4 regions of the Streptomyces sp. NPDC048462 genome follow, and region 3 is predicted to be linked to each of the others. Evidence: riboswitches for the same ligand, from Rfam matches in the RefSeq annotation. Region 3 holds a riboswitch; each other region holds the start of a gene.

Region 1 (6,994 bases), on a different contig from region 3:
CGAGCATCCCCTGCGGCGGCATCGACAACTGGGCGGCGGGCGGCGCGTTCGCCGAGGTCGCGCCGCTGCCGACCGGGATCGAGACGTTCGCCTCGTTCTACCTGTCGATCACGAAGAACCCGAACCGGGCCCAGTTCTCCTGGAACCCCGCGACGGGCAAGGTCGACCTGAACTGGCAGACCGCGTGGAAGCAGCCGTCCATCGACATGGCCAAGACGATCTTCGACAAGATCAACGCGAAGGAGGGGACGATCTACCGGACGGACCTCTTCGGCGTGTACAAGATCTGGGGCGACCACCTGACCTACCACCCCCTCGGGGGTGCGGTGCTGGACCGGGCGACCGACAACTACGGTCGCCTGCACGGGTACTCGGGCCTGTACGTGATCGACGGCTCGCTGATCCCCGGCAACACCAGCGTCAACCCGTTCGTCACCATCACGGCACTCGCCGAACGGAACATCGAGAAGATCATCGCCACCGATCTGTGACACCGGACCGACACGGCAGGCACGGCAGGCACGGCAGGCATGGCCAGGAGGAGATGAGCAGGACGGCTCTCCTCCTGGGTACGCCCCGGGCACGGGCAAATCGGACGGGCCCGGGGCGTCCGGCTCAGTGGCCGGGCAGCACGCACACGGCGTCGAGACCCAGCACGTGGTTGAGCCGGCCGAACGCCAGCCAGGAGCCGATACTCATGCTCAGCTCGACGATCTCGCGCTGGCTGTAGTGCGCGGTCATCCGGGTCCAGAACTCCTCGTCCAGACCGTGGTGGTCCAGGGCGTACCGCTCGGCGTACTCGGCGGCCAGCCGGGTCCGGTCGTCGAAGGACCCGGCGGTGCGCCATTCGTTCACCGCGTCGGCGAACTCCTCCTCGACCTTTTCGCCGTCCCGTTCGGTGCGCCAGTCCAGGCAGAACAGGCACCCGTTGATCTGGGCGATCCGCAGCCGGGCGGCCTCGAACTCCCGCAGGCCCAGCGTGGTGTGCTGGTACACCGACAGGGAGAAGTTCGCGGCGGCCATCCCGATGCCGGGGACCATGTCCCCCCATACGTATCCGATCGGCTCCTGGCCCTCGGGGATGTCGATGATCATGGCTGCTTCCTTCCGAGTCTGCCGGTTGCGGGGCGCAGGGGGACGTCGAGCGCGTCGTAGAGTCCGGGTTCCGCGTCCACCAGCCAGTCGATGGCGTTCACGAGCCGGCCGACCGCGGTGGCGTTGCCGCCCGCCGAGCGGTTCTCGTCCTCATCGCCGGCCTCGACCGTGACCTCGATGCGCGGGCGGCCCTCGATGATCACGCGGTGGGCACCGGCGCCGTCGGGCGGCGACGGCCAGTCCGGGGCGCAGGACGGGTGGATCCGGGTGATGTGCTCGATGACGATGCGGGGCTCGCCCTCGACGATGCCCTGTACCTCGAACCGCACCGCGCCCTGGGTGCCCGCCTCGAACCCGCCCATGGTCCGGGTGGTGACCGCGCTCTCCAGCGGCCGCCGGGCCATGGTCTCGCGGATGTCGTCGAGCTCCACGCCCAGCGCCCTGGCCATCAGCCGTATCTGCCCGCCCCACACCATGGTCGGGACGGAGGCCGCGAGCATCAGCGGCTCGTACTCCATGGGGTGCCCCATGCCGATCAGGTCGCGGACCGCTTCGGGCTGGTCGTAGGTGGAGTAGTCGAAGATCTCCTGGCAGCGGATCGCGTCGACCGTGCTGCCGAGTCCGCTGATCAGCAGGGGCAGTACGTCGTTGCCCCAGCCGGGGTCGACCCCGGAGACGAACAGTGAGCCGCCGCCGTCCGCGACGGCGGCCAGGACCGGGTCCCGCAGCTCGGGCGGGGCGCCCCGCTGGTCGTAGAGCGCGTACAGGGCGGGGGTGACCACCACCGCCCCGGTCCGGACGGCCCTGACGATGTCGGCGAGCGCCTCGTCGGGACGGATGTCCCCGGACGCCGCGTACACCACCGCGCCGGGAGCGGTGGCCAGCACCGCGTCGATGTCGTCGGTCGCCGCGACGCCCAGATCGCGGCCGGTCCCGGCGAGGTCGCCCGCGTCGCGGCCCACCTTGCCAGGATCGTGAACAAGCACGTGCGCCAGTTTCAGGGCCGGATGGGCCTCGACGGCGCGGATGGCCGCGCGGCCGACATTGCCGGTTCCCCAGACCACCGTGGAAATCATGCGGCGGAGGGTAGCGCGCGGGATGAAAGGTTCATAGTGCCATCGCGCTCCCGGTTGCGAGGCGGCCCCGGGCCGGGTCAGGACCGTCTGCCGCCCCCGCCGCTCGTCGATCCGTTACTCGTCGATCGCGGCCCCGAACGCGGCGCCGGCCGCAGGGCCGCCGAGCGATCCGCCGTCGTACGTCCACGAGCCGGCGGCGGTGACCCCGCCTGCGCCCGCCGGGAGCACCCAGACGACGCCGTTGCCGGCGTCCTCGCCGGGCGCTGCGGCGAGCAGACCGGAGCGGCCGTCCTTGTCCGGATCGGACAGCCGGACCTGGCCGCCCCAGCGGTCCCCCTTCTCGGGGACGCCCGGCACGTACCCCGAGTCCTGGTCCCAGGAGGCCGCGCCGGCGGCGGTCAGCCCGTCGGCCGCGCCGCGCAGCACCCAGGCCGCTCCGGCGTCCGCGACCGCGCCGATGTCCTCGCCGGGGGCGCCGATCGCCACGTCCGCGTACCCGTCGCCGTCGGTGTCCGCCACCGACAGGTCCGCGCCCCAGTTGTCGCCACGCTCGTCCGTGCCGGGGACACCGGCGGTGTCCTGGGTCCACCACACCGGCGGTGTGCCGGGGCCCTCGGCGCCGACCGGGCCGTCGCCGGCGCTGCCGTAGTACACGCCGACCACGCCGCCGTTCACGAATTCGCCGCCGTCGTCCGGGCTGCTGGGCTCCCCCGTGGCCAGGTCGTCGTAGCCGTCGCCGTTGATGTCACCGGACGCGACGGCCGGGCCGCCACGCAGATCCCGGTCGTAGCGCAGGCCCTGGACCTCGGCCAGGAAGAGCGCGGACCAGCCGTACCCCGGTTCGTCGCCTCCGCTGACTCCGGAGACGACGAGGTCGGCGAGGCCGTTGCCGTCGTAGTCACCGGTGGTCATCGCCCCCGGCAGGATCGGGCGGCCCGGCGTGCCGGGGAGCCGTTGGTGGGAGAGGGGCGCAGGTGGTGCGGAATCCTGGCGCGCGGCCGCGTCGTACTGGTAGAGCGTGAGGTCGTCGTGGTCGGTCACGGCGAGCTGGTCGCCCGGGATGTCGGGGCTGAAGTGGGCCGCCGCGAGGGCGCCGGCGAACCGGGCACCGGCCGTGGGTGCGTCGGCCTGCAGCCAGTCGCCGGCCGCGCCCGTGAGTCCCTTCGGGGAGCCCCACAGCACGACGGCGCCGCCCGCGTCGGTCACCGGCTCGACATCCTCACCGGGTACGCCGGCGACCGCGTCGTCGTAGCCGTCCCCGTCGAGGTCGCCGGTGGCGAGGGCCCGGCCGAAGCCGTCGCCCGCCTCGGCGGCCCCCGGTACACCGGCGGTGTTCTGGCTGAGGACGGCCGCGCGGGCCGTTCCGATGCCGGTGGGCGAGCCGTACTGCACGGTGACGTACCCCGCGCCCTTCTTCCCGCCGACGGTGCCGCCCGGCGCGCCGGTGAGCACGTCCTCGTAGCCGTCACCGTTGAAATCGCTGTTGCGGTCGTTCGCGTGCGTTCCGCCGGGAGTACCGGCGTGGGCGGAGGGGGCGGCGATACCGGCCACCGCCGTCAGGAGACAGGCGGCCGCGACAACGGCGGCCGAGCGGTTGGTGCGCACGAGCGGCTCCTCGGTTCAAGGATGACCGGGCGAGTCCGGGGGGGGACGCCGGGAAGGGCCCGTTGCCTTCCCCGCGTCCCGTTCGACCGCCTGTGAGCCGCAAGGGTTGTACGGCGCGCGAAAGGGGTGGGAGGGAGCCGCGTGGCTCCCTCCCACCCCTGCGCCCGGCTCCTCCCGAAGGTGGGGCCGGGGTATGTCAGTAGGCGCCGAAGACGTTGTCGATCGAGCCGTAGGTGGCCGCGGCGTAGTTGCACGCGGCGGTGATGTTGGCGACCGGGTCGAGGATGTCCGTCGACGTACCGGCCACGTGGTAGGCCTCGAAGGTGGGCTGGATCACCTGGAGCAGGCCCTTGGAGGGGGTACCGGCGACCGCGTTCGAGTCCCAGTTGTTGACGATCTGCGGGTTCCCGGAGGACTCGCGGATGATGTTGCGGTGGATGCTGTCGTAGCTGCCGGGGATGCCGTGCTGGGCCATCACGGCCAGCGACTCCTTGATCCAGCCGTCGAGGTCGTCGGTGTACGTGGTCGCGCCCTGTTCGGGAGCGGTGGCGACGGTCTCGGTGGCGGCGGTCTTCTCCGCCACGGGCGCGACCGTCCGCTGGGAACGGTCGGCGCGGTCGGCGCTCTCGGACCGGTCGGACGACTGCACGGCGTCGGCCGCGGGCTTTGCCTCGGTCGCGGCCTTTGCCTTCGAATCGGCCGTCGGGGCGGCCTTGTTCGGGGCGGCTGCGGACTTGGCGCCAATGGTCAGCTTGAGGCCCGGGTGAATCAGATCGGGGTTTCCGCCGACCGTACTCCGGTTGTCCTGGTAGAGCCGCTCCCAGCCACCGCTGAGGGAATGCCCCCGGGCGATCTTGGAAAGCGAATCGCCGGAGACCACGGAATAGGTGGCGGGCTCGGCCTTGTGGGCAGCAATTCCCTTGGCAGCAAAGGAGGTCGAGGTCGCCACCTTTTCTGCGACGACCGGGTGCGCCGGTGCGGCAGAAGCAGACCCGGACATGATCAGGGGGAGCGCGAGAACGACTCCGCCCGTGCTCACGGCGATGAAACCGCGGGTCAGGGAGGTGGACTTGGAACGACGGTGGTTACCCATGATGGGCATGGCGCATTTCCTCTCCGCCGCCTGCGAGGTGAGCTGTCGGGTTCGGACTGGAGATGTCCGGCCGCACGTGATGGCGACTTAACCCCTAGCCGCTCCGGATACCGGACCGGCGGCAAACCTGGGTCCCCCGCTCCTGCCGTACGTGAGTGGTCGGGTTCCCGGACGGCGGCAGGATTCGGCGTTCCATCCGGATTGACGGTGACCGTAAGCGAAAAGCGTCGGGCGGAACAAGCCCTGAATTCTTGATCGCAATTGATTCGCAAGATCAATTAAAGGAAATGCTCAGCATCAGATCCCCGAAGCGAAGTCAACTTTCTTGGCACGACAGGGAACCGAAGCCGGACGCGTCGCGTCGCGGGCCGGGAAGGTGATGCTGACCACTGCGCCCGAAAAGGGTGATTTGCTCAATCTGCATACCCTTTGAGTCACAGAAAAGCGTCGTCGGTGGGTGATTGATGACGATTACGATTAATCACCCAATCAGGACATTTCATCGGAGCTGACGACCCACCACTCCCCGGCTCGGCGTCGCCAATAATCCATCTCCATTGATGCATCTAAATAGATTCACTACGGTAGGGGGCATCGGACGGCGCTCCTGGCGCCACCCACCACTGCGACCGGGAGAACCTGATGTTCCTCGACACCGACGGCGCCACGCTCCACTACGAGGTCCGCGGCTCCGGCCCCCTGCTGCTCGTCTCCCAGAGCGGTGAGGGCGACGCCGACCGCAGCACCGACCTGGTCGACCGGCTCGTGGACCGCCACACCGTGGTCACCTACGACCGCCGGGGCCTCTCCCGCAGCACGCTCGGCGACCCCGGGCAGCGCATCACCATGGCGCAGCACGCCGACGACGTTCACCGGCTGCTGGCCGGACTGACCGATGAGCCCGCCCTGATGCTCGGGTGCAGCATGGGCGCCGCCATCGGGCTGCACCTGGCGATCGCCCACCCCGAACAGCTCGGGCTGCTCGTGGCGCACGACCCGGTCGCACCGTCCCCTGCTGCCCGCCGGACAGTGCGAGCGGCACACCGCCGAACTGGCACACCTTCAGGGCGTCTACCGCGACGGCGGGCTGGAAGCGGCCTTCCCCGAGATCGCGCGGGTCCTCGGCATCGACCCGGCGCACCAGGAGACGGAGCCGGGGCTCACGCCGATGCCGCTCACCCCGCGCCGCGTCGCCAACTTCGGCTTCTTCATCGAGCGCGACTTCGGCGCGGTCATCGAGTCCGAGCTGGAGCGCGAGGCGCTGCGGGCCACGGCCGTGCGCATCGTGCCCGCGAGCGGCAGCACCACGGCGCCCTCGGTCTTCGTCGGACAGTGCGCACGGGGCCTCGCCGGCCTGGTCGGCCGGGACGTCGTCGCATTCCCCGGCGGGCACAACGGCAACACCACGCATCCGCGGGCGTTCGCGGCCCGGCTGCGGGACGTGCTGTCCCGCGCATGAGCGCGGGCTCGGCCGGGACCATGACGGGCGACCGGCGCTCCGTCTGACGGCAAACAGCAGATCCGGCCTGATCCAAACGAGAGGTTCTAGCTCCCCTCGCGTCGCAGAAGCGCCGAGAGGTGGTGCTGGAGCGGCTGGCCGACAGCCGCGAGATCGTGGACGAATTCGAGCGTGCCGTCGGCTGTCAGCGTGTAGCGGCGGCGAGTGGCGCTGACCTGCTTGGCGGTGGGCGCGAGGGCGACCTGATGAGTGGCCAGGTCGGCCTCGCCATCGGCCGCACTGCCCGTCAGGATCTCCGCGACACCGGTGGGCTGAGTGATCAGCGCCTCCACACGCCCGTCCGGCTGCATCCGCCACCAGCCGCTCTCCCGGGCCGACGGACGCAGCGGGGCCCCGTCCTCGTCGAGCAGCCAGGCGCGCGCCTCGTAGTGGAGGAAGGGGCGCCCGTCATGACTGAACGTCACCTCCTGCGCGTACCGGAACTCCTGGGCGAGCGTCGGGTACTCACCGCGGCCCTGCCCGGTCCAGGTGCCCAGGAGCCCGGTCAGCGGTGCGAGCAGCGCGTGCGGAGCAGGCGCGTCGTCCGGCCGGAACGCGTCGGGGTACGGGTACTGCCGGGCGGGGTCGAACATCTTGCGCGCTCCTGGATCGGTTACGGGGACGGGC
Region 2 (6,994 bases), on a different contig from region 3:
GCGCGGGGCTCGGCGCGTCACGTCTGGCGGTCCTGCACACCCGGCTGGCCAAGGTGGCGCACACGGCGGGGCGCTGGAGCGACGGGAACCGGCAGATCGACCGGGCCCGTGAGGTACTGGGGTCGAGCCCGGACGGTGCCGCGACAGCGGCCGTCGACGTCACCGCCGCCTATCTCGCCCTGGACACCCCGGGCACCGACCGCATCCAGCACGCGGAGCAGCTCGCCCGCTCGGCGGCCGCCGCCGCCGACCGTTTCGCGCTCCCCTCGGTCGCCTGCCAGGCGTGGGAGCTGCTGGCGACCGTGGCCCGCGAACGGGACCCGTCCGAATCCAGGGCCATGCTCGAAAAGGCCCTGTCGACGGCGGAACGGCACCAGCTCCCGCTGCGGCGGATGTACGCGGCGACCCGTATCGGCGGCAATGACTGGCTGGCGGAGGGCGACACCAGCGGGCTGCTGTCCGCCCGGGAGGAGGCCCTGCGACTGGGCTCGATCAGCATCGTCCACACCGTGGACGGCATCCTGGTCCTGGACGGGGTGATGCGGGGCGCCCGCGACGCGACGCGGGAGGCCGCCACCGAGGGTCTGGCGGTCGTGCGCCGGCTCGGGCTCGCCCCCGCCGTCCGGTACCTCCTGATGTCACTGGCCTCGCTGGAGGCGCACCAGGGCGACCGGCGGGCGATGCAGGCCGCCCTCGACTCCTTCGCCGAATGGGAGGGGGCCGGCTCGCAGGAGGAGCCCCTCACGCTGGGCATGGCCCGCGCCTTCTGCGCCCTGATGGAGGAGGACCGGGACCTGGCACGGGCGGAGCTCGGGGCGGTGTCGGCGCTGGAGCGGCACAACCCCACCACCTACCACCTCAGCGGCACGCACGGGGTGGGGCTGCTGCTGGACGTGCTGGCCGGCGACGCGGACCGCGCCAGGCAGGAGCGCGTCGCCGCCACGGCGGTCGGACAGATGCGCTGGAACCGCCAGTTCGTCGCGCTCGCGGACGCCGTCCTGCTCGGCCGCCAGGGGCAGGGCGAACGGGCGGCCGAGCGCATCGGTGCCGCGCTGCGCGATGCCGCCGTGTACCCGGCCGCCCTGCACCTGGGCCTGCGGCTGGTCGCGGACGCCGCGCACGAGGACGGCTGGGGCGAGCCGGTCGCCTGGCTCAGGCGGGCCGAGCACCACTTCCACGAGCAGGGGGTGCCCGCCGTCACCAACGCCTGCCGCGCCGCCCTGCGAAGGCTGGGCGCCCCCGTGCACCAGCACCGCAGCGGCACGGACGGTATCCCCGAGCAACTGCGGGCCCTCGGCGTCACCGTGCGCGAGTACGAGGCGTTCGTGCTACTCGCCGACCGGCTGAGCAACAAGGACATCGCCGACCGGCTGTTCATCTCCCCCCGCACGGTCGAGAAGCACATCGCCAGCCTGATGAACAAGACGGGCGCGGCCGACCGTGCGGACCTGTGTGCGTGGTCGACCCGGCTGACGAAGCCGTGATACCGGCTTTGGCCTGATTCGCCCGGGTGCGGCCGGGATTCGAGAGCGTCATCCCGGACCACCCCACTCCCCTTCGTCCAAGCAGCCTGCCCATCAGAACCGCGTGACGGATCCGCGGGATGTCCACGCAGGGCGAACAGCAACAACAGCCTCCGGCCCTGGACTTCAGTGGATCACTGGGCCATGCTCCCATCAGAACGTTCTGTACGTCCTGTACGTTTTTCACAGACGTGTGCGCGGCGCCCCTCCGGGGCCCCCGCGCGCCCCGGAGGAGAGGTCCTCGCCATGCACCGCCCCGCCGCACGCCACGTACTGCCCGAGTTCACCGAGCGCACGTCCCAGGGGACCCGCACGCTTGACCCCTACTCCAAGCTCCTCGCCGAACGAGTCGTCTTCCTGGGCACCCCGGTCGACGACATCGCCGCCAGCGACCTGGTCGCACAGTTCATGTACCTGGAGTACGACGCACCCGACCGGCCCATCCAGCTCTACATCAACTCGCCCGGCGGCTCGTTCGGGGCCATGACGGCGGTGTACGACACGATGGCGTACCTGACCTGCGAGGTGGAGACCTTCTGCCTCGGCCAGGCCGGCGCCGGCGCGGCCGTGCTGCTGGCCGCGGGAGCTCCCGGCCGCCGGCACGCACTGCCCGGCGCACGGGTCGTGGTGCAGCAGCCCGAACTCGCCGAGCCCGTGCAGGGACAGCCGTCCGACCTGGAGATCGAGGCGCGGGAACTGCTGCGGATGCGCGAGACGCTGACGGGCATGCTGGCCCGTCACACCGGCCGCCCCGCCGAGGAGATCACCGCCGACACCGAGCGCGACCTGATCCTCGACGCCGAGGGCGCCAAGGCGTATGGGCTGGTCGACCACATCGTGCAGAACCGCGGGCCCGCGGCGCTGCCGCCCGTCACGAGGTGAACCGATGGCGCAGCCACCGGATTTCCCGCCACTGCCCGCCCTCACCCGAGCGGAGGGCGAGTTCATCGACCGCTATCTGGAGGTCGTCGACCAGCTGGGCCGGATCAACCCGGCCCGCGCGGACAGTACCTATGGGGCCCTGCGCGCCGCGCAGGCTCTCGCCTCGCACGCGGTGGCGCTGCGGGAGGCGCTCGCGCTGATGCACGAGCGGGGCGAGACGCAGATCCACTCCGACACGTTGACGCGGGCGTTACGGGTGCTGGACGGCGAGCGCCGAGCCGGGCGGCTCACCGTGCCACCCGACCCGCCGAGTTGATCAACTCCCCCGCACCGACACGCCCGACGGGTGGATCAATTTCTCTCGCTCGTTCGGCGCAGGTGTTACCTCGCACGAGGGACGGGTCAACTTGCGCTTTCGAGGTGGGCCATGGGTGAAATCCGCCGTTCCACCCCTGATACCGCAACGGCTGGAGAAGTGCTGCGACTCCCCGCAAGGCCCCTGTCCACCCGAACGGGTCAGTCGTGACGAGCCTCACATATCACCGTTTCACCTCGGAAATCCGGCGTTCGGTGAGTCAAGATCCCTGGGACGACAAGCCCCCGCCACCGCGGCGGGGCGGTCCGGGCGGACGCCGAGTCCTGCCGCTGTCCGGATGCCTGGTCGACAGGAGTGGATCGGCAGGAGTGGAGGACCCAAGCACAACGGGCCGACCGGACTTCCGGTCGTCCCTCGGGGTGAAGCCGCCTTGTGCGGCCGGGCGACTTCGCCGGCCCGAACCCGACAGGTCATCCTTCACAGGCGGCTGACGAAGGGTTGCGCATGACTGCGCAGGTTCATGTCCCGTCTCTCCTCGCTCGGGCCACGACGGCCTCGATCATGACGCTCGCCGCCGTCGGCGGCACGCTGTTCGTCCCCGGCGCCGTGACCGACGCCCAGGCCGCGACTCATTCGATGAAGGCGCTCAACATCGCCGCGTCGAAGAAGGGATCGCCCTACCGGTGGGGCGCCACCGGCCCCAGCCGTTTCGACTGCTCCGGGCTGACGCTCTACTCGTTCAAGAAGGCGGGCAAGAAGCTCCCGCGCACGGCCCAGCAGCAGTACAACAAGACCCGCCACATCTCGGCGTCGAAGCGGCAACGCGGCGATCTGGTCTTCTTCCATTCGGGCCGCAGCATCTTCCACGTGGGCATCTACGCAGGCAGCGGCAAGATCTGGCACTCGCCGAAGACCGGCGCCGTGGTGCGGCTGGAGAGGATCTGGACGAAGAGCGTCTACTACGGCCGGGTCGGCTGACGCCGCCGCACCCCACCGGACGCATGGCTCCCGTCAGTGCAGCAGGGTGCCGGTCACCAGCACAGCCCCCAGCACGGTGAGTGCCGCGCCGCTGCCGCCCTCGATCGCGCGGGCGGTACGCGGCCGGCGCAGCCACCGGCCCAGCCGGTCCACCAGGAGCGCCACGGCCGGGAACCAGATCAGGGCCAGCAGCACGACGATCGCGGCGAGCAGCAGCGTCCTGGGCAGCGGGGCGGCCCCGGCCGGGACGAACTGCGGAAGCAGGCTGAGGAAGAGCACCGGGGCCTTGGGGTTCAGCGCGTTGGTCAGGAAGCCCTGGCGCAGTGCGCGCCGGGTCCCGACGGCAGCCTCCGCGTCCGCCTTGCCGTCCGGGTGGTCCGCCGTGGTCCCGGTGGCGTTCGCCCGCCCCTTTCGGGCCGAGCGCAGTGCGCTGACGCCCAGGTAGAGCACGTACGCCCCGCCCAGGAGCTGCACCGTGCGGAACAGCACCGGCACCGCCACCAGCACGGCGGCCAGCCCGGCGACGGCGAGCGCGGTGTGGACGAGCAGTCCCCCGGCCACGCCGAGCGCGGTCGCCACCCCCGCCGACCGCGAGGCGAGAGCGTTGCGTACGACGACGGTGAAATCCGCTCCGGGAAGCGCGACCATGACGGCCGCGACTCCGAGGAAGGCGGTCAGCTGGGCATCCATGGCTCCACCCTGGACCCGAACAGCCTTTAGCATGTACTTGCAATCTTGTGGGTCTGCCAAAAGGAACGCTTAATGTACGACCCGACACGGCTGGCGGCGCTGGTGGCGGTCGCCGAGGCCGGTTCGATCACCCGGGCCGCCGTCCGCCTGGGCTACACCGCCCCCGCGCTCTCCCAGCAGCTCGCCAAGCTGGAGCGGGAGGCCGGTGCCGCACTGCTGGTACGGCACCACCGGGGCGCCCGGCTGACCGCTGCGGGCGAGCTGCTCGCCGGCCGGGCCAGACGGGTCCTGGACGAGATGGACCAGGCGCGCCACGAGCTGGCGCGGCTGGCCGGGCTCTCCGGCGGGCGCCTGCGGGTCGGCACCTTCACCACGGCCGGCATCCATCTGCTGCCTCCCGTGCTGAGCGCCTTCCGCCGGGCGCACCCGGACGTGGAGCTGATCGTCACGGAGTACGAGCCGCCCGGCGGGGTGGCGGCCGTGGCCGGCGGCGAGGTCGACCTCGCGCTGACCCACGCGTACGAACCGGCCGCCACGGCGCCGCTCCCCTCGGGGCTCAGCGCCGAGCCGCTGCTGGTCGAGGAGCTGGTGCTGATCACCGCGGTCGGTCAGGTCCTGGCCGACGGCAGCGGGCGGCTCCCGGTGACGGACCTCGCGGGCCGGCCGCTGATCAGCAGCGCCCCCACCCATCCGCCTCGGCGCGGGGTGGAGAACGCACTGGCCGAGGCGGGCGCACTGCCCGCGGTGGTCTGTGAGTCGCCCGGCTACGCCCTGGTGTGCGCACTGGTCAGCGCGGGCATCGGGATCGCGGTGGTACCGGAGATGGTCGCGGCCATGTCCCCGACGCCGTTGTCGGTGCGGAGGCTGGAGCCGGCGGCGTTCCGGCGGACCATTTCGGTGGTGCACCGCGGTGACCGGTCGAGCGCGGCGGCGGCAACTCTTCGGGCCCTGTTGCGGAGCGGGTTCGGCCGGGCGGCCGCCGCGCCCCCGGGGAACCGGACCGCCGCATCCCAGTGACCCGGGCGACCGGCTGCGGGACCGGTCAGGTCTGGACGGGGACGCTCCAGGGGAGCGCGATCCAGACGGTCTTGCCGCCATCGGCGGTGGGTGTGACGGTCAGCCGGCCACCGTACTCCTTGGCCAGTGAACGGATGATCACCATGCCGCGCCCGTTGTCCTGCTGAACGGCGGCCGGCAGTCGCTGGGGCCAGCGGGGGTGACTGTCCGTCACTCCGAGGTGCAGTTGCTCCTCGCGCTCAAGGCGGAGGTCGACGGTGAAGGTGGGCGACTGGCCGAACGTGTGCTGGACGGCGTTGGTCGTGAGCTCCGAGACGATCAGCCGGACGGTGTCGGCGGCGTCGCTCCCGTCCGGCAGTCCCCATTCGGCCAATACCCGGGCCACGTACCTGCGGGCCGCGGAGACCGAAACCGGCTCGCTCGGCAGAGTGACGCTCGCCTCTTGATGGTCCGCCATGGCCGGCCGCCCCTTTCCCGCCCGGAACCGACCCGCGATCGGTCCGTGCTGTGCTTCGCGCCAGATTGCCACTGATGCTGCCCTCTGCGACGGCGATCCACCAAGATATGCATATATCTGTCGCTCAAAGCGGTGAACTCTTCGCTGGATACCGTGCGGGCGCGGCACACTGTCCGCTCGGTACGCAGTGGCCGGCACGGGAAGTGGCCGGCGCGCAGCGGGAGGGAGGCACCACATGCAGCACGGCCCTGCGGTGCGACGCCGCAAGCTCGGGGAGGAGCTGCGGAGTCTGCGCCACGCGTCCGGACTCACCAGCCGGGACGCCGCGCAACTGCTCGGCTGGCACCAGTCGAAGGTGAGCCGGATCGAGACGGGTGTCAGTGGGGTGCGGCCGGTGGACGTCACCCGGCTGCTGGACGCGTACACCGTTGAAGACCCGCAGTTGCGCGAGGTCCTGGAGACGCTCGCCGGCTCGGCGGGCGGTGGGGGCGCGGGCTGGTGGCACGCCTATCGCGGCCTCATCCCGCCCCAGTACCGCGACTTCATCAGCCTGGAGTCACAGGCTCGCACCGCCCGCACCCTGGAGACGTCGGTGGTGCCGGGCCTGTTGCAGACCGCCGACTACGCCCGCGCGGTGACCCGCTCGGCGCTCGACGGCCTGCCTTCCGGCCAGTTGGACTCGCTGGTGGAGGTGCGGCTCGCCCGGCAGGGCGTGCTGCGGAGCGAGCCGCCGCTGAGGCTGAGCGCGGTGCTCGACGAGGCGGTGCTGAGGCGCGCGGTCGGCGGCCGGCGGGTCATGCGGGAGCAGCTTCGCCATCTCGTCCGGCTGGCCCAGCTTCCGCATGTGGACCTTCAGTTGCTGCCGTTCTCGGTCGGCGGCTATGTCGGCCTCACCGGACCTTTCGTAATCTTCTCTTTTCCGAGCACTTCTGATCTAGATGTGGTCGTTCTTGACCACTTGACGAGTAGCCTCTATCTGGAGCGGAAAGAAGACCTCGAGGCGTACAGCTCGGCCTTCCGCACTCTGCAGGCGCACGCGCTGTCGCCGGAGCACTCGTTGGACCTGATCGCCACGATCGACCGCGGCGGTCAGTAACTACGGACTGCCCGAGGGGGGCGTCATGTCGGATT
Region 3 (6,994 bases):
AGACCGGATACAGCGGGCAGTACGACAGCACCCAGTGGGACACCGGCGCACACCGGACCGCCGAGTACGACCACACCAGCGGTTACGCGGCCTACGCCCCCCACCCCCAGCAGTACCCCCAGTACGACGCGGCGCCGCAGCAGTACGACACCACAGCCGCCTGGGCGACGACCGACGGTCACGGCGCGAACATCCCGTCGCAGGGCGGCGCCCCGGACGCATCGGGCCAGTGGGACACCTCCGGCTGGTACGCCAACGGCCAGTGGTCGAGCGCCGACACCGCGGGATACGACTCCGGCGCGTACGACGCCACCGCCTGGAACGCGGGCGCCACGCCCGAGCACGCACAGCAGACGTCGCAGAATTTGACGGCATCGCACGAATCCGAACAGACCCGGCAGCATCCGTACGAGACGCACGAGTCGTACGGAACACCTGAGGCGTACGGGACATACGAGGTAGCCGAGGCGCACGAGGCCTACGAACCCTCCCGAACCGCCGAGTTCAGCCTCCCGGAGCCGGAGCCCGAGTCGGAGCCGGTCCCGGAACCGCCCCCGTCCCCCGCCGACTCCCACCGCCCCGCAGGCCGTCAGGTCTCCCGCGGTGGCAGCCGCAGCCGCAGGCGTTCGCCCGCCAAGCGCTCCGCTCTCCTCACCGTCGCCGTTCCCTCCGCCTGCGTGATGAGCGTGGCGGGCATCGCCGCCGCCTCCGTGGGCGGCATGGGCGGCGGCGAGGAGAAGAAGGACGACACCACGACGATGGCGGCCGCCGACCCCGGGACGGTCGAGCCCGTCGCCGCCAACAACAAGCTGGACACCCAGCTCGCCAACCTCAGCGCCGACGCGGAGAACTTCGCGGACCGCGCCAGCCGCACCCAGGAGCGCATCGACCTGAAGGAGCGGCAGGCCACCGAGAAGAAGAAGCGCGAGGAGGAGGCCGCCCGCAAGGAGGCCCTGCGCCCCAAGTACGTCATGCCGGTCAAGGATCACGGTCTCAGCGCGTACTTCGGCCAGGCCGGGGTCAACTGGATGTCCGTGCACACGGGCATCGACTTCCCCGTGCAGTACGGCACTCCGGTGATGGCGGCGACCGACGGCACGGTCCGTACGCAGTTCAACACCGCCTACGGGAACATGGCCATCGTCACGATGGCCGACGGCACCGAGACCTGGTACTGCCACCTCAGCAGCACCCGGATCCGCTCGGGCCACGTCAAGGCCGGTGACGTGATCGCGCACTCCGGGAACTCCGGCAACTCGACGGGCCCCCACATGCACTTCGAGGTGCGGCCCGGCGGCGGCGCGGCCGTCGACCCGCTGCCCTGGCTCCGCAGCCACGGCATCGACCCGACCTGACCTGGCCCCTCGTTCCGGCCCGGGGCGTCCCGGGCCGGAGCGCTACAGCTTCTGGACCGGGGCGTACCGCAGCAGCAGCTTCTTCGGCCGCTCGTCCCCGAAGTCGACCGTGGCCTTCGCCTGGTCCCCGATGCCGTCGACCGCCGTCACCGTGCCCAGACCGAACTGGTCGTGGGTGACCCGGTCGCCGACCACCAGCGTGATCGTGGGCTTGTCCGACGTCCGCCGCGTCGCGAAGCCCGAGGGCCCGGAGCGCGAACGGGACGAGGACAGCGACGAGGTGATGCCCGACGTCGGTCCCGCAGGGGCGCCCATCGGGCCCTTGCGCTTCCACTCCAGGTGCTGCTCCGGGATCTCCTCCAGGAACCGCGACGGCGGGTTGTACGAGGGCTGGCCCCACGCGCTGCGCATCGACGCCCGGGTCAGATAGAGCCGCTCGCGGGCGCGGGTGATGCCGACGTAGGCGAGCCGGCGCTCCTCCTCCAGCTCCTTGACCTGGCCCAGGGCCCGCATGTGCGGGAAGACGCCGTCCTCCATGCCGGTGAGGAAGACCACCGGGAATTCGAGGCCCTTCGCCGTGTGCAGGGTCATCAGCGTGACGACTCCGGAGCCGTCGGTGTCCTCGTCGGGGATCTGGTCGGAGTCGGCGACCAGCGCGACCCGCTCCAGGAACTCGGCGAGCGTCCCCGCCCCCTCCTCCTCGCCCCGGTCCTGCTCGAATTCGAGTGCGACGGAGGCGAGCTCCTGGAGGTTCTCAATCCGGGTCTCGTCCTGCGGGTCGGTGGAGGCCTGGAGCTCGGCCAGGTAGCCGGTCCGCTCCATGACGGCCTCCAGCACCACCGCGGGGCCCGCGCCCGACTCGACGATCGTGCGCAGCTCCTCCATCAGCGTGTTGAACCGCTTGACGGCGTTCGCGGAACGCGCGGCCATGCCGTACGCCTCGTCGACGCGGCGCAGCGCCTGCGGGAAGGTGATCTTCTCGCGCAGCGACAGGGCGTCGATCATCGCCTCGGCCCGGTCCCCGATGCCGCGCTTGGGCACGTTCAGGATGCGGCGCAGCGGGACCGTGTCCTCGGGGTTGGACAGGACCCGGAGGTAGGCCAGGACGTCCCGGACCTCCTTGCGCTCGTAGAAGCGCACACCGCCGACGACCTTGTAGGGCAGGCCGACCCGGATGAAGATCTCCTCGAAGACACGGGACTGCGCGTTCGTCCGGTAGAAGATCGCGACGTCACCGGCCTTGGCGTCGCCCGCGTCGGTCAGCCGGTCGATCTCGTCCGCGACGAACTGCGCCTCGTCGTGCTCGGTGTCCGCGACATAGCCGGTGATCCGGGTGCCGGAGCCGGCGTTGGTCCAGAGGTTCTTCGGGCGGCGGCTCTCGTTGCGCTCGATGACGGCGTTGGCCGCGGACAGGATCGTCTGGGTGGAGCGGTAGTTCTGCTCCAGCAGGATCGTGGTCGCGTCCGGGTAGTCCTCCTCGAACTGGAGGATGTTGCGGATCGTCGCGCCGCGGAAGGCGTAGATCGACTGGTCGGCGTCACCCACGACGCACAGCTCGCCGGGGGCGTCGGCGGCACCGGCCGGGCCGACCAGTTCCCGTACGAGCGTGTACTGGGCGTGGTTGGTGTCCTGGTACTCGTCGACCAGGACGTGCCGGAAGCGGCGGCGGTAGTGCTCGGCGACGTCGGGGAAGGCCTGGAGCAGGTGCACCGTCGTCATGATGATGTCGTCGAAGTCCAGCGCGTTGGCCTCGCGCAGCCGGGACTGGTACATCGCGTAGGCCTGGGCGAGGGTCTTCTCGAAACCGTCCGTGGCCTGGCCGGCGAAGGTCTCCTCGTCTATCAGCTCGTTCTTCAGGTTCGACACCTTGGCCGTGAACGACTTCGGCGGGAAGCGCTTCGGATCGAGGTCGAGATCGCGGCAGACCAGGGCCATCAGCCGCTTGGAGTCCGCGGCGTCGTAGATCGAGAACGAGGAGGTGAAGCCGAGCTTCTTCGACTCGCGGCGCAGGATCCGTACGCACGCGCTGTGGAAGGTCATGACCCACATGGCGTTGGCGCGGGGGCCGACGAGCTGCTCGACGCGCTCCTTCATCTCGCCCGCGGCCTTGTTGGTGAAGGTGATCGCCAGGATCTGCCCGGGGTGCACGCCGCGCTCGGCCAGCAGGTGGGCGATGCGGTGGGTCAGCACCCGGGTCTTGCCGGAACCGGCCCCGGCGACGATGAGCAGCGGGGAGCCCGCGTGCACGACGGCGGCACGCTGCTCGGTGTTCAGCCCGTCGAGCAGCGCGACGGCGTCGATGACCGGGCGGTGGGCGCCGTCCCGGTAGTACGCGTCGCGGGGCGGCGGGGGCCCGTCGAACACGCCTGAGAAGAGGTCCTCCGGCACCGCTTCGGGTGCGGAGTCCTCGGGGGGCGGCGGGGGCCCTTCCTCCGTGTGCTGGAGGCCGGCCAGGAAACTGTCGTCAAAGAGGCTGCTCATCGCTGTCCGAGTCTAGGCGGCCGCACTGACACCCCGGGGCCGCATGGGGAAACGCACACCGTCCGGGGCCACACACGGCGACGCCCGGCCCACCCTGCGTAGGGAATTCGCGCGCCGCGCCGGGCCGGACCGCACGGCTTCCGCAAGGTCACGAAAACGTATCGGGCATATCGAACATCAACCTTCACAGCGGCACCATGAGTTGGCTAGCGTGCTCGTTCGGACGGCCCGTACCCCCAAGAGGCGAACCACGCCGAGCGGGCGTCCACGTCGAATCCGGGCCGCCTCCAGGGGTCCGGAACCGGGGACCCACACGCAGCACCGGGGTGAATCGGTCCGAAACCCCCACCAGGACCGTAGGGCAGCCTTCCGTTCCGCCCGAACCCGACAGCTAACCCGGTAGGCGGTCCACGGAAGGAGATGCCGGCCTTGGCATCGCATCGCAAACCGCGCCCCCGGGTGCGCAGCTCCGCCCCGGCCATCGGGTTCACGACGGCCGCGCTCGCCTCGGTGACCCTGCTGTCCACACAGAGCGCGCTCGCGGCCCCGGCCCCGAAGCCCGGCATCGAGGACGTCCAGAAGAAGGTCGACGCCCTGTACCGGGAGGCGGGCACCGCCACCCAGCACTACGACGAGGCGAAAGAGGCGTCCGCCGAGCAGCGCACCAAGGTGGACACGCTGCTGGACGACATCGCCAAGCGCGCCGACAAGCTGAACGACGCCCGCCGCACCCTCGGCAACTACGCGGCCGCCCAGTACCGCGACGGCGCGCTCGCGCCGACCGCCACCTTCTTCCTGGCCAACGACCCGCAGTCGTTCTTCGACCAGACCCATCTCATGGACCGGATGGCCTCGAACCAGCAGCAGGCCGTCACGGACTTCCGTACGAAGCAGGCCGAGGCGTCGAAGAAGCGTGCCGAGGCGGTGACGAGCCTGGAGACGCTCACCGCGACGCAGACCAAGCTGCGCACCAGCAAGCAGAACGTGCAGACGAAGCTGACCGAGGCGCGCACGCTGCTGTCGAAGCTGACCGCCGAGGAGAAGGCGCGGCTGGCCGAGCTGGAGCAGAAGAAGAAGGCCGAGGCCAAGCGCAAGGCGGCGGAGCTGGCGAAGAAGCAGGCCGCCGCGGAGGCCGAGGCCGACCGCAAGGCCAAGGAAGCGGGAAGCGGGACCGGCTCGGACACCGGAACGGGCTCGGATGCCGGCACCGGGTCGGATTCGGGTTCGGGTTCGGACAGCAGCGCCTCGACGAAGGCCGAGAAGGTCCTCGCGTTCGCCAGGGCCCAGCTCGGCAAGCCGTACGTCTGGGGGGCGACCGGCCCGTCCTCGTACGACTGCTCGGGGCTGACCCAGGCGGCCTGGAAGGCTGCGGGCGTCACCATTCCGCGGACCACCTGGGACCAGGTGAACGTCGGCACCCGGATCGCCACGGATGACCTGCGGCCCGGGGACCTGGTCTTCTTCTACGACGACATCAGCCACGTCGGCATCTACAAGGGCGACGGCATGATGATCCACGCGCCGAAGCCGGGGGCCAACGTGCGCGAGGAGTCGATCTTCTACATGCCGATCTACGGGAGCGTGCGCCCCGGCTAGGGCGTGGCGTCGGACTGCCGTCGTCGCCCGGAGGGCGACCACGCGGTGTCAGGCGCGTGCTTTCGGCGTGCCGGCCTCAGGCTCCTGTACTGGACGTACTGGGGTCTGGGGCCGGTGCGACGAGGGCGCACGGGCCCGGAACGCTCCGGCCGGGTGCGCTCGGGCCGGGTGTGCTCAGGTCCAGATCGTGGCGATGAAGATGTTGACCATCGTCAGCCCGCCCACCGCCGCGAAGAGGCCCTTGTCGACCTTCTCCTCGTCCCGCTTGACGTAGACGAGCCCAAGGATGACGACGAGGATCAGCAGCTTGATGCCGATCTTGACGTTGTTCACGGGGTGGTCGTCGGCCTGATCGAGCCCGACCAGGGCGATCCCGGTGACCAGCATGGTCAGCGCGCCGTGCAGCATCCCCGGCACGAACCGCGCCGTCCCCGCGCCCATCGCCTTCATCTGGGTGAGGAAACCTCCCAGCAGGGCGGCGATCCCGATGATGTGGAGGGCGACGAAGACATCGATGAGTACACGCATGGTTCCGCACCCTAGCCCTGGCCATATCAGGCATCGGCAGCCAGGTCAGGCTTACTGGATGCTTGACTCATGAATGCACCAATTGCCTTACTCTGGTGCAATTATTCCGGTCACCCAACAACAACGAAGCGCCAAATTCAGGCAATAAGCGTCATTACGACTCTTCCCCGTGCCCCGGGTTTAGCGTCCCTACCAGGTGACCGGATCACCGCCGCTCCGCACCCGGGCGGCACCGTCCGGTCGCCCCGCCGAGAGATCCGGCGGCGGGCCGCTCCCCCTGTTGGCGACCCGCCGCCGGACCGGGCGGGCCCTCCGGTAGGCCCCGGCGGGCAGTCGACAGGAAGGACCACCGCCCTCGTGGCCGCGCACCGGAAACCCAAGCAGCGCCCGTACACCGGCTCTGCTGCCCGCACCGCAGCGACCCTCGCCCTCGCCGGGGCCGCGACCGCTGCCGCGCTGCCGGGATCCGCGCACGCCGACCCGACGCCCTCCGCCGCCCAGGTCAAGGCCCAGGTGGACCGGCTGTACCGGGAGGCGGAGGTCGCCACCGAGCAGTACAACGGCGCGAAGGTGAAGACGGCCGCCACCGCCAAGGCGATCGACGCGATGCGCGACGAGGCCGCCCGCAAGACCGAGCGGCTCAACGCCGCGCGCGAGGAGCTGGGTTCGTACGCCGCCGCGCAGTACCGCTCCGGCGGCCTGGACCCGTCGCTGCAGCTGGCGCTCTCCTCGGACCCCGACCAGTACCTGCGGCGCGCCTCGTACGTGGAGCGGGCCGCCGCCGGCCGCAGCGACGAGCTCCGCACCGTGCGGCGCCAGGTCGCGGACGTGGCCCAGCTGCGGTCCGAGGCGGCGGGACAGCTGGCCGAGCTCACCGCCCGCCAGGCCGACCTCCAGAAGCACAAGGCGACGGTCCGGTCCAAGCTCTCCGAGGCCCGCAAGCTGCTGGCCCGCCTCTCCCCCGCCCAGCGGGCCTCCTACGACGCCTCCGACGACGACGGCCGAGGTACGGGCCATGCCGACCGCAGCGCCCC
Region 4 (6,994 bases), on a different contig from region 3:
TCCCGGTGGAGTTCACCCCCGGGGCCGTCACCGACGAAGGTGACACTCTGTCAACATTGTGACTTTCGCGTGATCTCCGCTGCATCGACTTGTGACACACGTTCGAGTCCCGCTAGGTTCACCGTTCGACTCACCAGTCACTCGTCAGTCACACGGAAGGCATTCCCATGGGCTCCGCGAACGGCAGACACCGTCGCCCTCGGCAGGCACCCGCGATCATCGTCGCCGCAGGCGTGACCGGATCGGCCATCGCCATCCCGCTGCTCGGCGCGGCAGGTGCGCACGCCGCCGACGCCTCGACCTGGGACCGGGTCGCGGAGTGCGAGAGCGGCGGCATGTGGAGTGCCGACCTCGGCAACGGCTTCTACGGCGGCCTGCAGTTCTCGCAGGAGGTCTGGAAGTCCTACGGCGGCGAGGCGTACGCCTCGCGCGCGGACCTCGCCAGCCGCTCGCAGCAGATCGCCGTGGCGGAGAAGGTGCTGGACGACCAGGGGCCGAAGGCGTGGCCCAGCTGCGCCGTCATCTCCGGCCTCGCCGCGGACGGATCCCTGCCGGGCGTCGACCCGGGCGTCGATCCGGCCGCCACCCCGGCCGCCGACCCGTCGGAGAGCGCGGACCCGTCCGCGAGTGCCGACCCGTCGAAGAGCGCCGACCCGGCGGACGACGCGGCCGAGGACAAGACGAAGGCCCCGTCGGACGACTCCACGGCCGGCCCGGCCGACAGCAAGGACAGCAAGGACCGCAAGCCGGACGCCTCGGCCTCCCCGGACGCCACGCCTCCGGCGTCCGGCTCCTCCGGCGAGACCGGCCCCGCGGACGGCCGGGACGGAGCCTCTCCGGCCGCCGAGACGGGCGGCAAGCACCGCGGTGCGCCGGCCCCGGAGCGGACCGGCGACGGGCGGGACTCGGGGCGGCACGCCTCGCGTGGCGAAGGTGACGGGCGCGCCAAGGGTGCGCCTGCCGCCGACGGCACGTACACCGTCCGGCCCGGCGACAACCTCTGGGCGATCGCCGACGCGCAGGAGCTGCCCGGCGGCTGGACCGGGCTGTACGAGGCCAACAAGGCGGCCGTCGGCTCCGACCCGGACCTCATCCTGCCCGGTCAGCACCTCGACCTCGGCGTGAAGGCCGGCTGAGACCGGCCGGGACGACCAACTGAGGCGACCGGCTGAGGCCCAGTCAGGGCCGCCCTGGAAGCAGCGGTGGAAGCGGCCGTGGAAACGGTCTGATCAACAGCTGAAATCACCTCGAATCCGGGGTACTTAAGAGACCTATGTCCCACTTTGAACTAAGTGAGACATGGGTCTCTTTGCGTGAACTGGCGCGTCTTGTCCGGGAGCTCCCTCCGCATCCGTTCCGACCTGCGCAAACAGGCGTTTATCCGATGCAAGGAAGGGCTGTTTATCCGGTATGTCCTTCTTTGAATGTAGGGGTTGCGTGTGTTTACGGTCAGAACCGCTCGCACCGCGGGCCCCGTCGACCGTCACGCCGAATCCTGCCGTCGGTCGAAGGGAACAGACGCGTAAAGCGCCGTAGGCAGGAGCGGGGGACCCAGGTAAGTGCCGGGCCCGATCGTCGCAGGACGGATCAGGACCGGCTTGGGGTTAAGTCGTGCGCTAGGACGTGCGACCGGGCAACTCACTTGGCCCGAACCCGACAGCTCACCTCGCAGGCGTCGGTGAGGAGAAGTCTCGATGCTGCTCAACAGCAAGGGCAACAAGCACCGCCGCCCGTCCAGGGCCGTCCGTATCGCCACGCTCGCCGGTGTGACCGGTGCCGCCATCGCCGTGCCCCTGATGGGTGCCACCGGCGCCTCCGCCGCCTCCGTCTCCACGTGGGACGCGGTCGCCCAGTGCGAGTCCGGCGGCAACTGGTCCATCAACACCGGCAACGGCTACTACGGCGGTCTGCAGTTCTCGCAGTCCAGCTGGGCCGCCGCCGGCGGTACGCAGTACGCGGCCCGCGCCGACCTGGCCAGCAAGTCCCAGCAGATCGCCGTGGCCGAGAAGCTCCTCGACATGCAGGGACCGGGCGCCTGGTCCTGCGCCGGTGCCGGCAACCTGAGCAACGACGGCGTGGACCCGGGTGTCGACACCGGCTCCGCCGCTCCCAAGCAGGAGTCCGCTCCCAAGCAGGAGTCCGCCCCGGCCCAGCAGGCCGAGCCGAAGAAGGCCGAGCGCACCGAGGCCCCGGCCACCAACCGCTCGGACCGCTCGACCGCCCCCAAGGCCGAGCAGAAGAAGACCGTGACCACCCCGACCGGCGAGAAGGTCAAGAAGGGTGACGGCGAGTACAAGGTCGTCACCGGCGACTCGCTGAGCAAGATCGCGGCCGACCACGACGTCAAGGGCGGCTGGGAGCAGCTGTTCAAGCTGAACAAGGACATCGTCAAGGACGCCGACATGATCTTCCCGGGGCAGCAGCTGCACCTGGTGAAGTAGTCCGGCACTCTCCTCGCCGATCGCCCGGCCCGGCCCGCGTCTTCCCCCCACGCGTGCCGGGCCGGGGTCTGTCGGTCGCCGGTCTGCGGGCCCGACGGGCCGGGAAACTCCGGGTGATTGTTCAACTGTTGTAGTTACTGGTCAGTAAATTTCTGGTTGTTCGCCCCGCTATCACCGCCCTTGGGTCCTTTTTCGTCCCAGGGGACGGGCGGGCGGCCGACTGAGACGGCCGGGCCGGTTAGGCTCTTGTCGCAAGGCCAAAGCGACCCTGCGCAACCAGCGTCATATCCCAGAAGGAGATGCCTCGTGCCGTCCATCGACGTCGTCGTAGCCCGGGAAATCCTCGACTCCCGGGGCAACCCCACGGTCGAGGTCGAGGTTGGCCTCGACGACGGCAGCACGGGTCGTGCTGCCGTTCCGTCCGGAGCCTCCACCGGTGCGTTCGAGGCCATTGAGCTTCGCGACGGTGACCCCAACCGCTACCACGGGAAGGGCGTCGAGAAGGCGGTCCTCGCCGTGATCGAGCAGATCGGCCCGGAGCTCGTCGGCTACGACGCGACCGAGCAGCGGCTGATCGACCAGGCCATGTTCGACCTGGACGCTACCGAGAACAAGGGCTCGCTCGGCGCCAACGCCATCCTCGGCGTCTCGCTCGCCGTCGCCCACGCCGCGTCCGAGGCCTCGGACCTGCCGCTGTTCCGCTACCTCGGTGGCCCGAACGCGCACCTGCTGCCCGTCCCGATGATGAACATCCTCAACGGTGGGTCGCACGCCGACTCCAACGTGGACATCCAGGAGTTCATGATCGCCCCGATCGGCGCGGAGTCGTTCTCCGAGGCCCTGCGCTGGGGCGCCGAGGTCTACCACACCCTGAAGAAGGTCCTGAAGACCAAGGGCCTGTCCACCGGTCTCGGTGACGAGGGCGGCTTCGCGCCGAACCTGGAGTCCAACCGCGCCGCGCTCGACCTCATCGTCGAGGCGATCAAGGAAGCCGGTTACGCCCCCGGCAAGGACATCGCGCTCGCGCTCGACGTCGCCGCGTCCGAGTTCTACAAGGACGGCACGTACGAGTTCGAGGGCAAGTCCCGCTCGGCCGCCGAGATGACCGAGTACTACGAGGAGCTCGTCTCCGCGTACCCGCTGGTCTCCATCGAGGACCCGCTGTACGAGGACGACTGGGCCGGCTGGAAGGTCATCACCGACAAGATCGGCGCCAAGGTGCAGATCGTCGGCGACGACCTCTTCGTCACCAACCCGGAGCGCCTGGCCCGGGGCATCGAGGAGGGCTCCGCCAACGCCCTGCTCGTCAAGGTCAACCAGATCGGTTCGCTGACCGAGACCCTGGACGCCGTCGAGCTGGCCCAGCGCAACGGCTTCAAGTGCATGATGTCCCACCGCTCCGGCGAGACCGAGGACGTCACCATCGCCGACCTCGCGGTCGCCGTGAACTGCGGCCAGATCAAGACCGGCGCCCCGGCCCGCTCGGACCGTGTCGCCAAGTACAACCAGCTGCTGCGCATCGAGGAGATCCTCGACGACGCCGCGGTGTACGCGGGCCGCTCGGCGTTCCCGCGGTTCAAGGGCTGACAAGCCCGACCGGGTCCAGCGACCCGGCCTCCGTCCGTCCCCGCACTCGGTCCCGTACCGTGTGCGGGGACGGACGTGCGTAATGGGGAGGCGGAGACATGGCCGCGAAGGACCGGGACCGGTTCTCCACCGCGACCCGGCTGAGGCTGCTCGGTGAGCAGACCGCAGCCCGCGTCTACCGTTCCCAGAGCAAGCGCCAGGCCCGCCGCTCCCGCCTCACCGGCCGGGCGGCCTTCCTGGCCCTGGTCGTCTGCTCCCTGATCGTCGCCCTCGCGTACCCGATGCGGCAGTACGTGTCGCAGCGCGACGAGATCGCGGACCAGGAGCGGCTCGCGCAGGAGGCCGAGGCACGCACCGAGGAGCTGCGCGACGAGAAGGCGCGCCTCCAGGACAACGCGTACATCAAGCGGCTGGCCCGCGAGCACCTGCACTACCTTCTTCCGGGGGAGACCGGCTACACCGTGGTCGATCCCGACGCGGTCAAGGAGCGCAACGGAGAGCCGGACGAGTCCGGCCGGCCGTGGCACTCCAACCTGTGGGACGGCGTCGACAGCGCCGACCGGGGCTGACCCGCGTTCCCGTCCTTTCGCATTTCCCCGTTCGTCTGCGCAACCGCAGTTCAAGGGGCCCGATCAGAACCTAGGCAGGCATGGAAACGCCCCCTCCCCAGACCGAGTCCACCGCGCCCACCGACGCGGACATCGCCGCGTTCCAGCAGCAGCTGGGGCGCCCGCCGCGTGGGCTGCGCGCCATCGCGCACCGCTGCCCGTGCGGCAACCCGGACGTGGTCGAGACGCAGCCCCGGCTGGAGGACGGTACGCCGTTCCCCACGACGTACTACCTGACGTGCCCGCGTGCGGCGTCCGCGATCGGCACGCTGGAGGCGAACGGGGTCATGCGGGAGATGACCGAGCGCCTCGGTACGGACCCCGCGCTGGCGGCCGCGTACCGGGCCGCGCACGAGGACTACATCGCGCGGCGTGACGCCATCGAGGTGCTGGAGGGCTTCCCGAGCGCGGGGGGCATGCCGGACCGGGTGAAGTGCCTGCACGTGCTCGTGGGGCACTCGCTGGCCGCGGGGCCGGGGGTGAACCCGCTGGGGGACGAGGCGATCGCGATGCTGCCGGAGTGGTGGCGCAAGGGTCCGTGCGTGTCGCCCTGCGGCGTGCCGGACTCGGACGAGGGCTGACCCACCCCCGGGGGGCTCCGCCCCCGCACCCCCGATCCTCAAATGCCGGAGAGGCTTGAAGACATGACGCGTGTGGCCGCCATCGACTGCGGTACCAACTCGATCCGTCTGCTGGTGGCGGACGCCGACCCCGCCACCGGGGAGTTCACCGAGCTCGACCGGCGGATGGAGATCGTCCGGCTCGGCCAGGGCGTCGACCGGACCGGGCGGCTCGCCCCCGAGGCGCTGGAGCGGACGTTCGCCGCGTGCCGGCAGTACGCGGCGGTGATCAAGGAGCACGGCGCCGAGAGGGTCCGCTTCGTCGCCACCTCGGCCTCGCGGGACGCGGAGAACCGGGACGAGTTCGTCCGCGGGGTGCTGGACATCCTGGGCGTCGAGCCCGAGGTGATCAGCGGTGACCAGGAGGCGGAGTTCTCCTTCGACGGGGCCACCAAGGAGCTGGCCGGGCGCGACGACCTGGCGAAGCCGTACCTCGTCGTGGACATCGGCGGCGGCTCGACCGAGTTCGTCGTCGGCGACGACCGGGTGCGGGCGGCCCGGTCCGTGGACATCGGCTGCGTGCGGATGACCGAGCGCCATCTCTCGCGGGACGGCGCGGTCGTCGACCCGCCCACGCCGGAGGCTGCCGACGCGATCCGCGCGGATGTCGCCGCCGCGCTGGACCTCGCCGGGCGCAGCGTCCCGCTCACCGGGGCCGGCACGCTGGTGGGCCTGGCCGGCACGGTCACCACGGTGGCCGCGATCGCACTGGGCCTGGAGGAGTACGACTCGGCGGCGATCCACCACTCGCGGGTCTCCCTGGAGCAGGTCCGGGAGATCACCGGGCGGCTGCTCTCCTCGACCCACGCCGAGCGTGCCGCGATCGGCGCGATGCACCCGGGGCGGGTCGACGTGATCGCCTCCGGGGCGCTGATCCTGCTCGCCGTCATGGAGCGGACCGGGGCGCATGAGGTGGTCGTCAGCGAGCACGACATCCTCGACGGGATCGGCTGGTCCGTCGCGTAGGGCCTGTCCGGACAGGCCCTACGCCGTTTTCGGCGGGCGGGGCCGCTGAGCGCCCTCCTGAGGCCTGCGCGCGGGGCTTCGGGGGGTGGGGTGCCGGTGGGTGCGCAAACCTTGCTCATACGCATTCCTGCCTGCACCTTTGAGCCGCTGAGGGCCACCCGGGGGAGCCCTTCGGGGACACGCCGCGACGAACTTCGTGAACTTCTTCACAAGGAATTGGGTCCGTGGGGGCGGACTTCTGCTCCGGACGGGCCCGCAGGAGCGTGTGCGGGGTCACTCGCGGCGTGAACGGGGTGGTTCCGGGAGTGTTGCGGGAGTGTGAACCGGGCGGGTGGTCCACCTCGCCCGGCGGCTCAAGGGCCAGCTCACAAGCGGTGAACAACGTTCGCCACGGTGCTGTGGTTCCCTGCCGGGGCCATGACCTGGGTCACGTGGGCGGCGAAGTGTAGCAGAGGGTGGGCCATACCTTGTGAAGGGGCTCACGAGCTCACCCCCCGGGAGGGGTGGATACTCGATGGCATGAGCACCACGGAGCGTCCCAGGATCCTCGTAGTAGGCGGTGGGTACGTAGGCCTGTACGCAGCTCGGCGCATTCTGAAGAAGATGCGCTACGGAGAGGCGACCGTCACGGTCGTCGACCCCCGGTCGTACATGACCTACCAGCCCTTCCTCCCCGAAGCTGCTGCCGGCAGCATCTCGCCCCGGCACGTCGTCGTCCCGCTGCGACGTGTGCTGCCGAAGGCCGAGGTCCTCACCGGCCGCGTCACGACCA

The links. Region 3 has a riboswitch for cyclic di-AMP ahead of ACGFU6_RS14200 (NlpC/P60 family protein). Riboswitches for the same ligand answer to the same signal wherever they lie in the genome.
Region 1: it holds a riboswitch for cyclic di-AMP, as region 3 does, so the genes downstream of both, ACGFU6_RS00625 (transglycosylase SLT domain-containing protein) here and ACGFU6_RS14200 (NlpC/P60 family protein) in region 3, are expected to answer to the same signal.
Region 2: it holds a riboswitch for cyclic di-AMP, as region 3 does, so the genes downstream of both, ACGFU6_RS24040 (C40 family peptidase) here and ACGFU6_RS14200 (NlpC/P60 family protein) in region 3, are expected to answer to the same signal.
Region 4: it holds a riboswitch for cyclic di-AMP, as region 3 does, so the genes downstream of both, ACGFU6_RS18395 (transglycosylase family protein) here and ACGFU6_RS14200 (NlpC/P60 family protein) in region 3, are expected to answer to the same signal.

The regions. Positions count from the first base shown of each region.
Region 1 covers NZ_JBICXG010000001.1:156,462-163,455, reverse strand. Annotated here, with positions in the region: gene ACGFU6_RS00645 (GMC oxidoreductase) at 1-491, shown strand, start outside; gene ACGFU6_RS00640 (carboxymuconolactone decarboxylase family protein) at 616-1,095, opposite strand; gene ACGFU6_RS00635 (dihydrodipicolinate reductase) at 1,092-2,171, opposite strand; gene ACGFU6_RS00630 (FG-GAP repeat protein) at 2,286-3,776, opposite strand; gene ACGFU6_RS00625 (transglycosylase SLT domain-containing protein) at 3,973-4,878, opposite strand; cyclic di-AMP (ydaO/yuaA leader) riboswitch at 4,884-5,069, opposite strand; partial or broken gene ACGFU6_RS00620 (alpha/beta fold hydrolase) at 5,512-6,328, shown strand; gene ACGFU6_RS00615 (FABP family protein) at 6,415-6,960, opposite strand.
Region 2 covers NZ_JBICXG010000015.1:37,668-44,661, forward strand. Annotated here, with positions in the region: gene ACGFU6_RS24025 (AAA family ATPase) at 1-1,484, shown strand, start outside; gene ACGFU6_RS24030 (ATP-dependent Clp protease proteolytic subunit) at 1,770-2,405, shown strand; gene ACGFU6_RS24035 (hypothetical protein) at 2,410-2,721, shown strand; cyclic di-AMP (ydaO/yuaA leader) riboswitch at 3,026-3,222, shown strand; gene ACGFU6_RS24040 (C40 family peptidase) at 3,226-3,699, shown strand; gene ACGFU6_RS24045 (LysE family translocator) at 3,733-4,389, opposite strand; gene ACGFU6_RS24050 (LysR family transcriptional regulator) at 4,462-5,406, shown strand; gene ACGFU6_RS24055 (ATP-binding protein) at 5,432-5,863, opposite strand; gene ACGFU6_RS24060 (helix-turn-helix domain-containing protein) at 6,099-6,959, shown strand; gene ACGFU6_RS24065 (DUF397 domain-containing protein) at 6,985-6,994, shown strand, end outside.
Region 3 covers NZ_JBICXG010000006.1:295,436-302,429, forward strand. Annotated here, with positions in the region: gene ACGFU6_RS14190 (M23 family metallopeptidase) at 1-1,355, shown strand, start outside; gene pcrA (DNA helicase PcrA) at 1,398-3,836, opposite strand; cyclic di-AMP (ydaO/yuaA leader) riboswitch at 4,106-4,258, shown strand; gene ACGFU6_RS14200 (NlpC/P60 family protein) at 4,257-5,432, shown strand; gene ACGFU6_RS14205 (hypothetical protein) at 5,607-5,960, opposite strand; gene ACGFU6_RS14210 (NlpC/P60 family protein) at 6,318-6,994, shown strand, end outside.
Region 4 covers NZ_JBICXG010000010.1:26,214-33,207, reverse strand. Annotated here, with positions in the region: gene ACGFU6_RS18405 (cytochrome P450) at 1-62, shown strand, start outside; gene ACGFU6_RS18400 (transglycosylase family protein) at 168-1,136, shown strand; cyclic di-AMP (ydaO/yuaA leader) riboswitch at 1,519-1,690, shown strand; gene ACGFU6_RS18395 (transglycosylase family protein) at 1,695-2,441, shown strand; gene eno (phosphopyruvate hydratase) at 2,748-4,028, shown strand; gene ACGFU6_RS18385 (septum formation initiator family protein) at 4,127-4,597, shown strand; gene ACGFU6_RS18380 (DUF501 domain-containing protein) at 4,678-5,217, shown strand; gene ACGFU6_RS18375 (exopolyphosphatase) at 5,281-6,222, shown strand; gene ACGFU6_RS18370 (NAD(P)/FAD-dependent oxidoreductase) at 6,742-6,994, shown strand, end outside.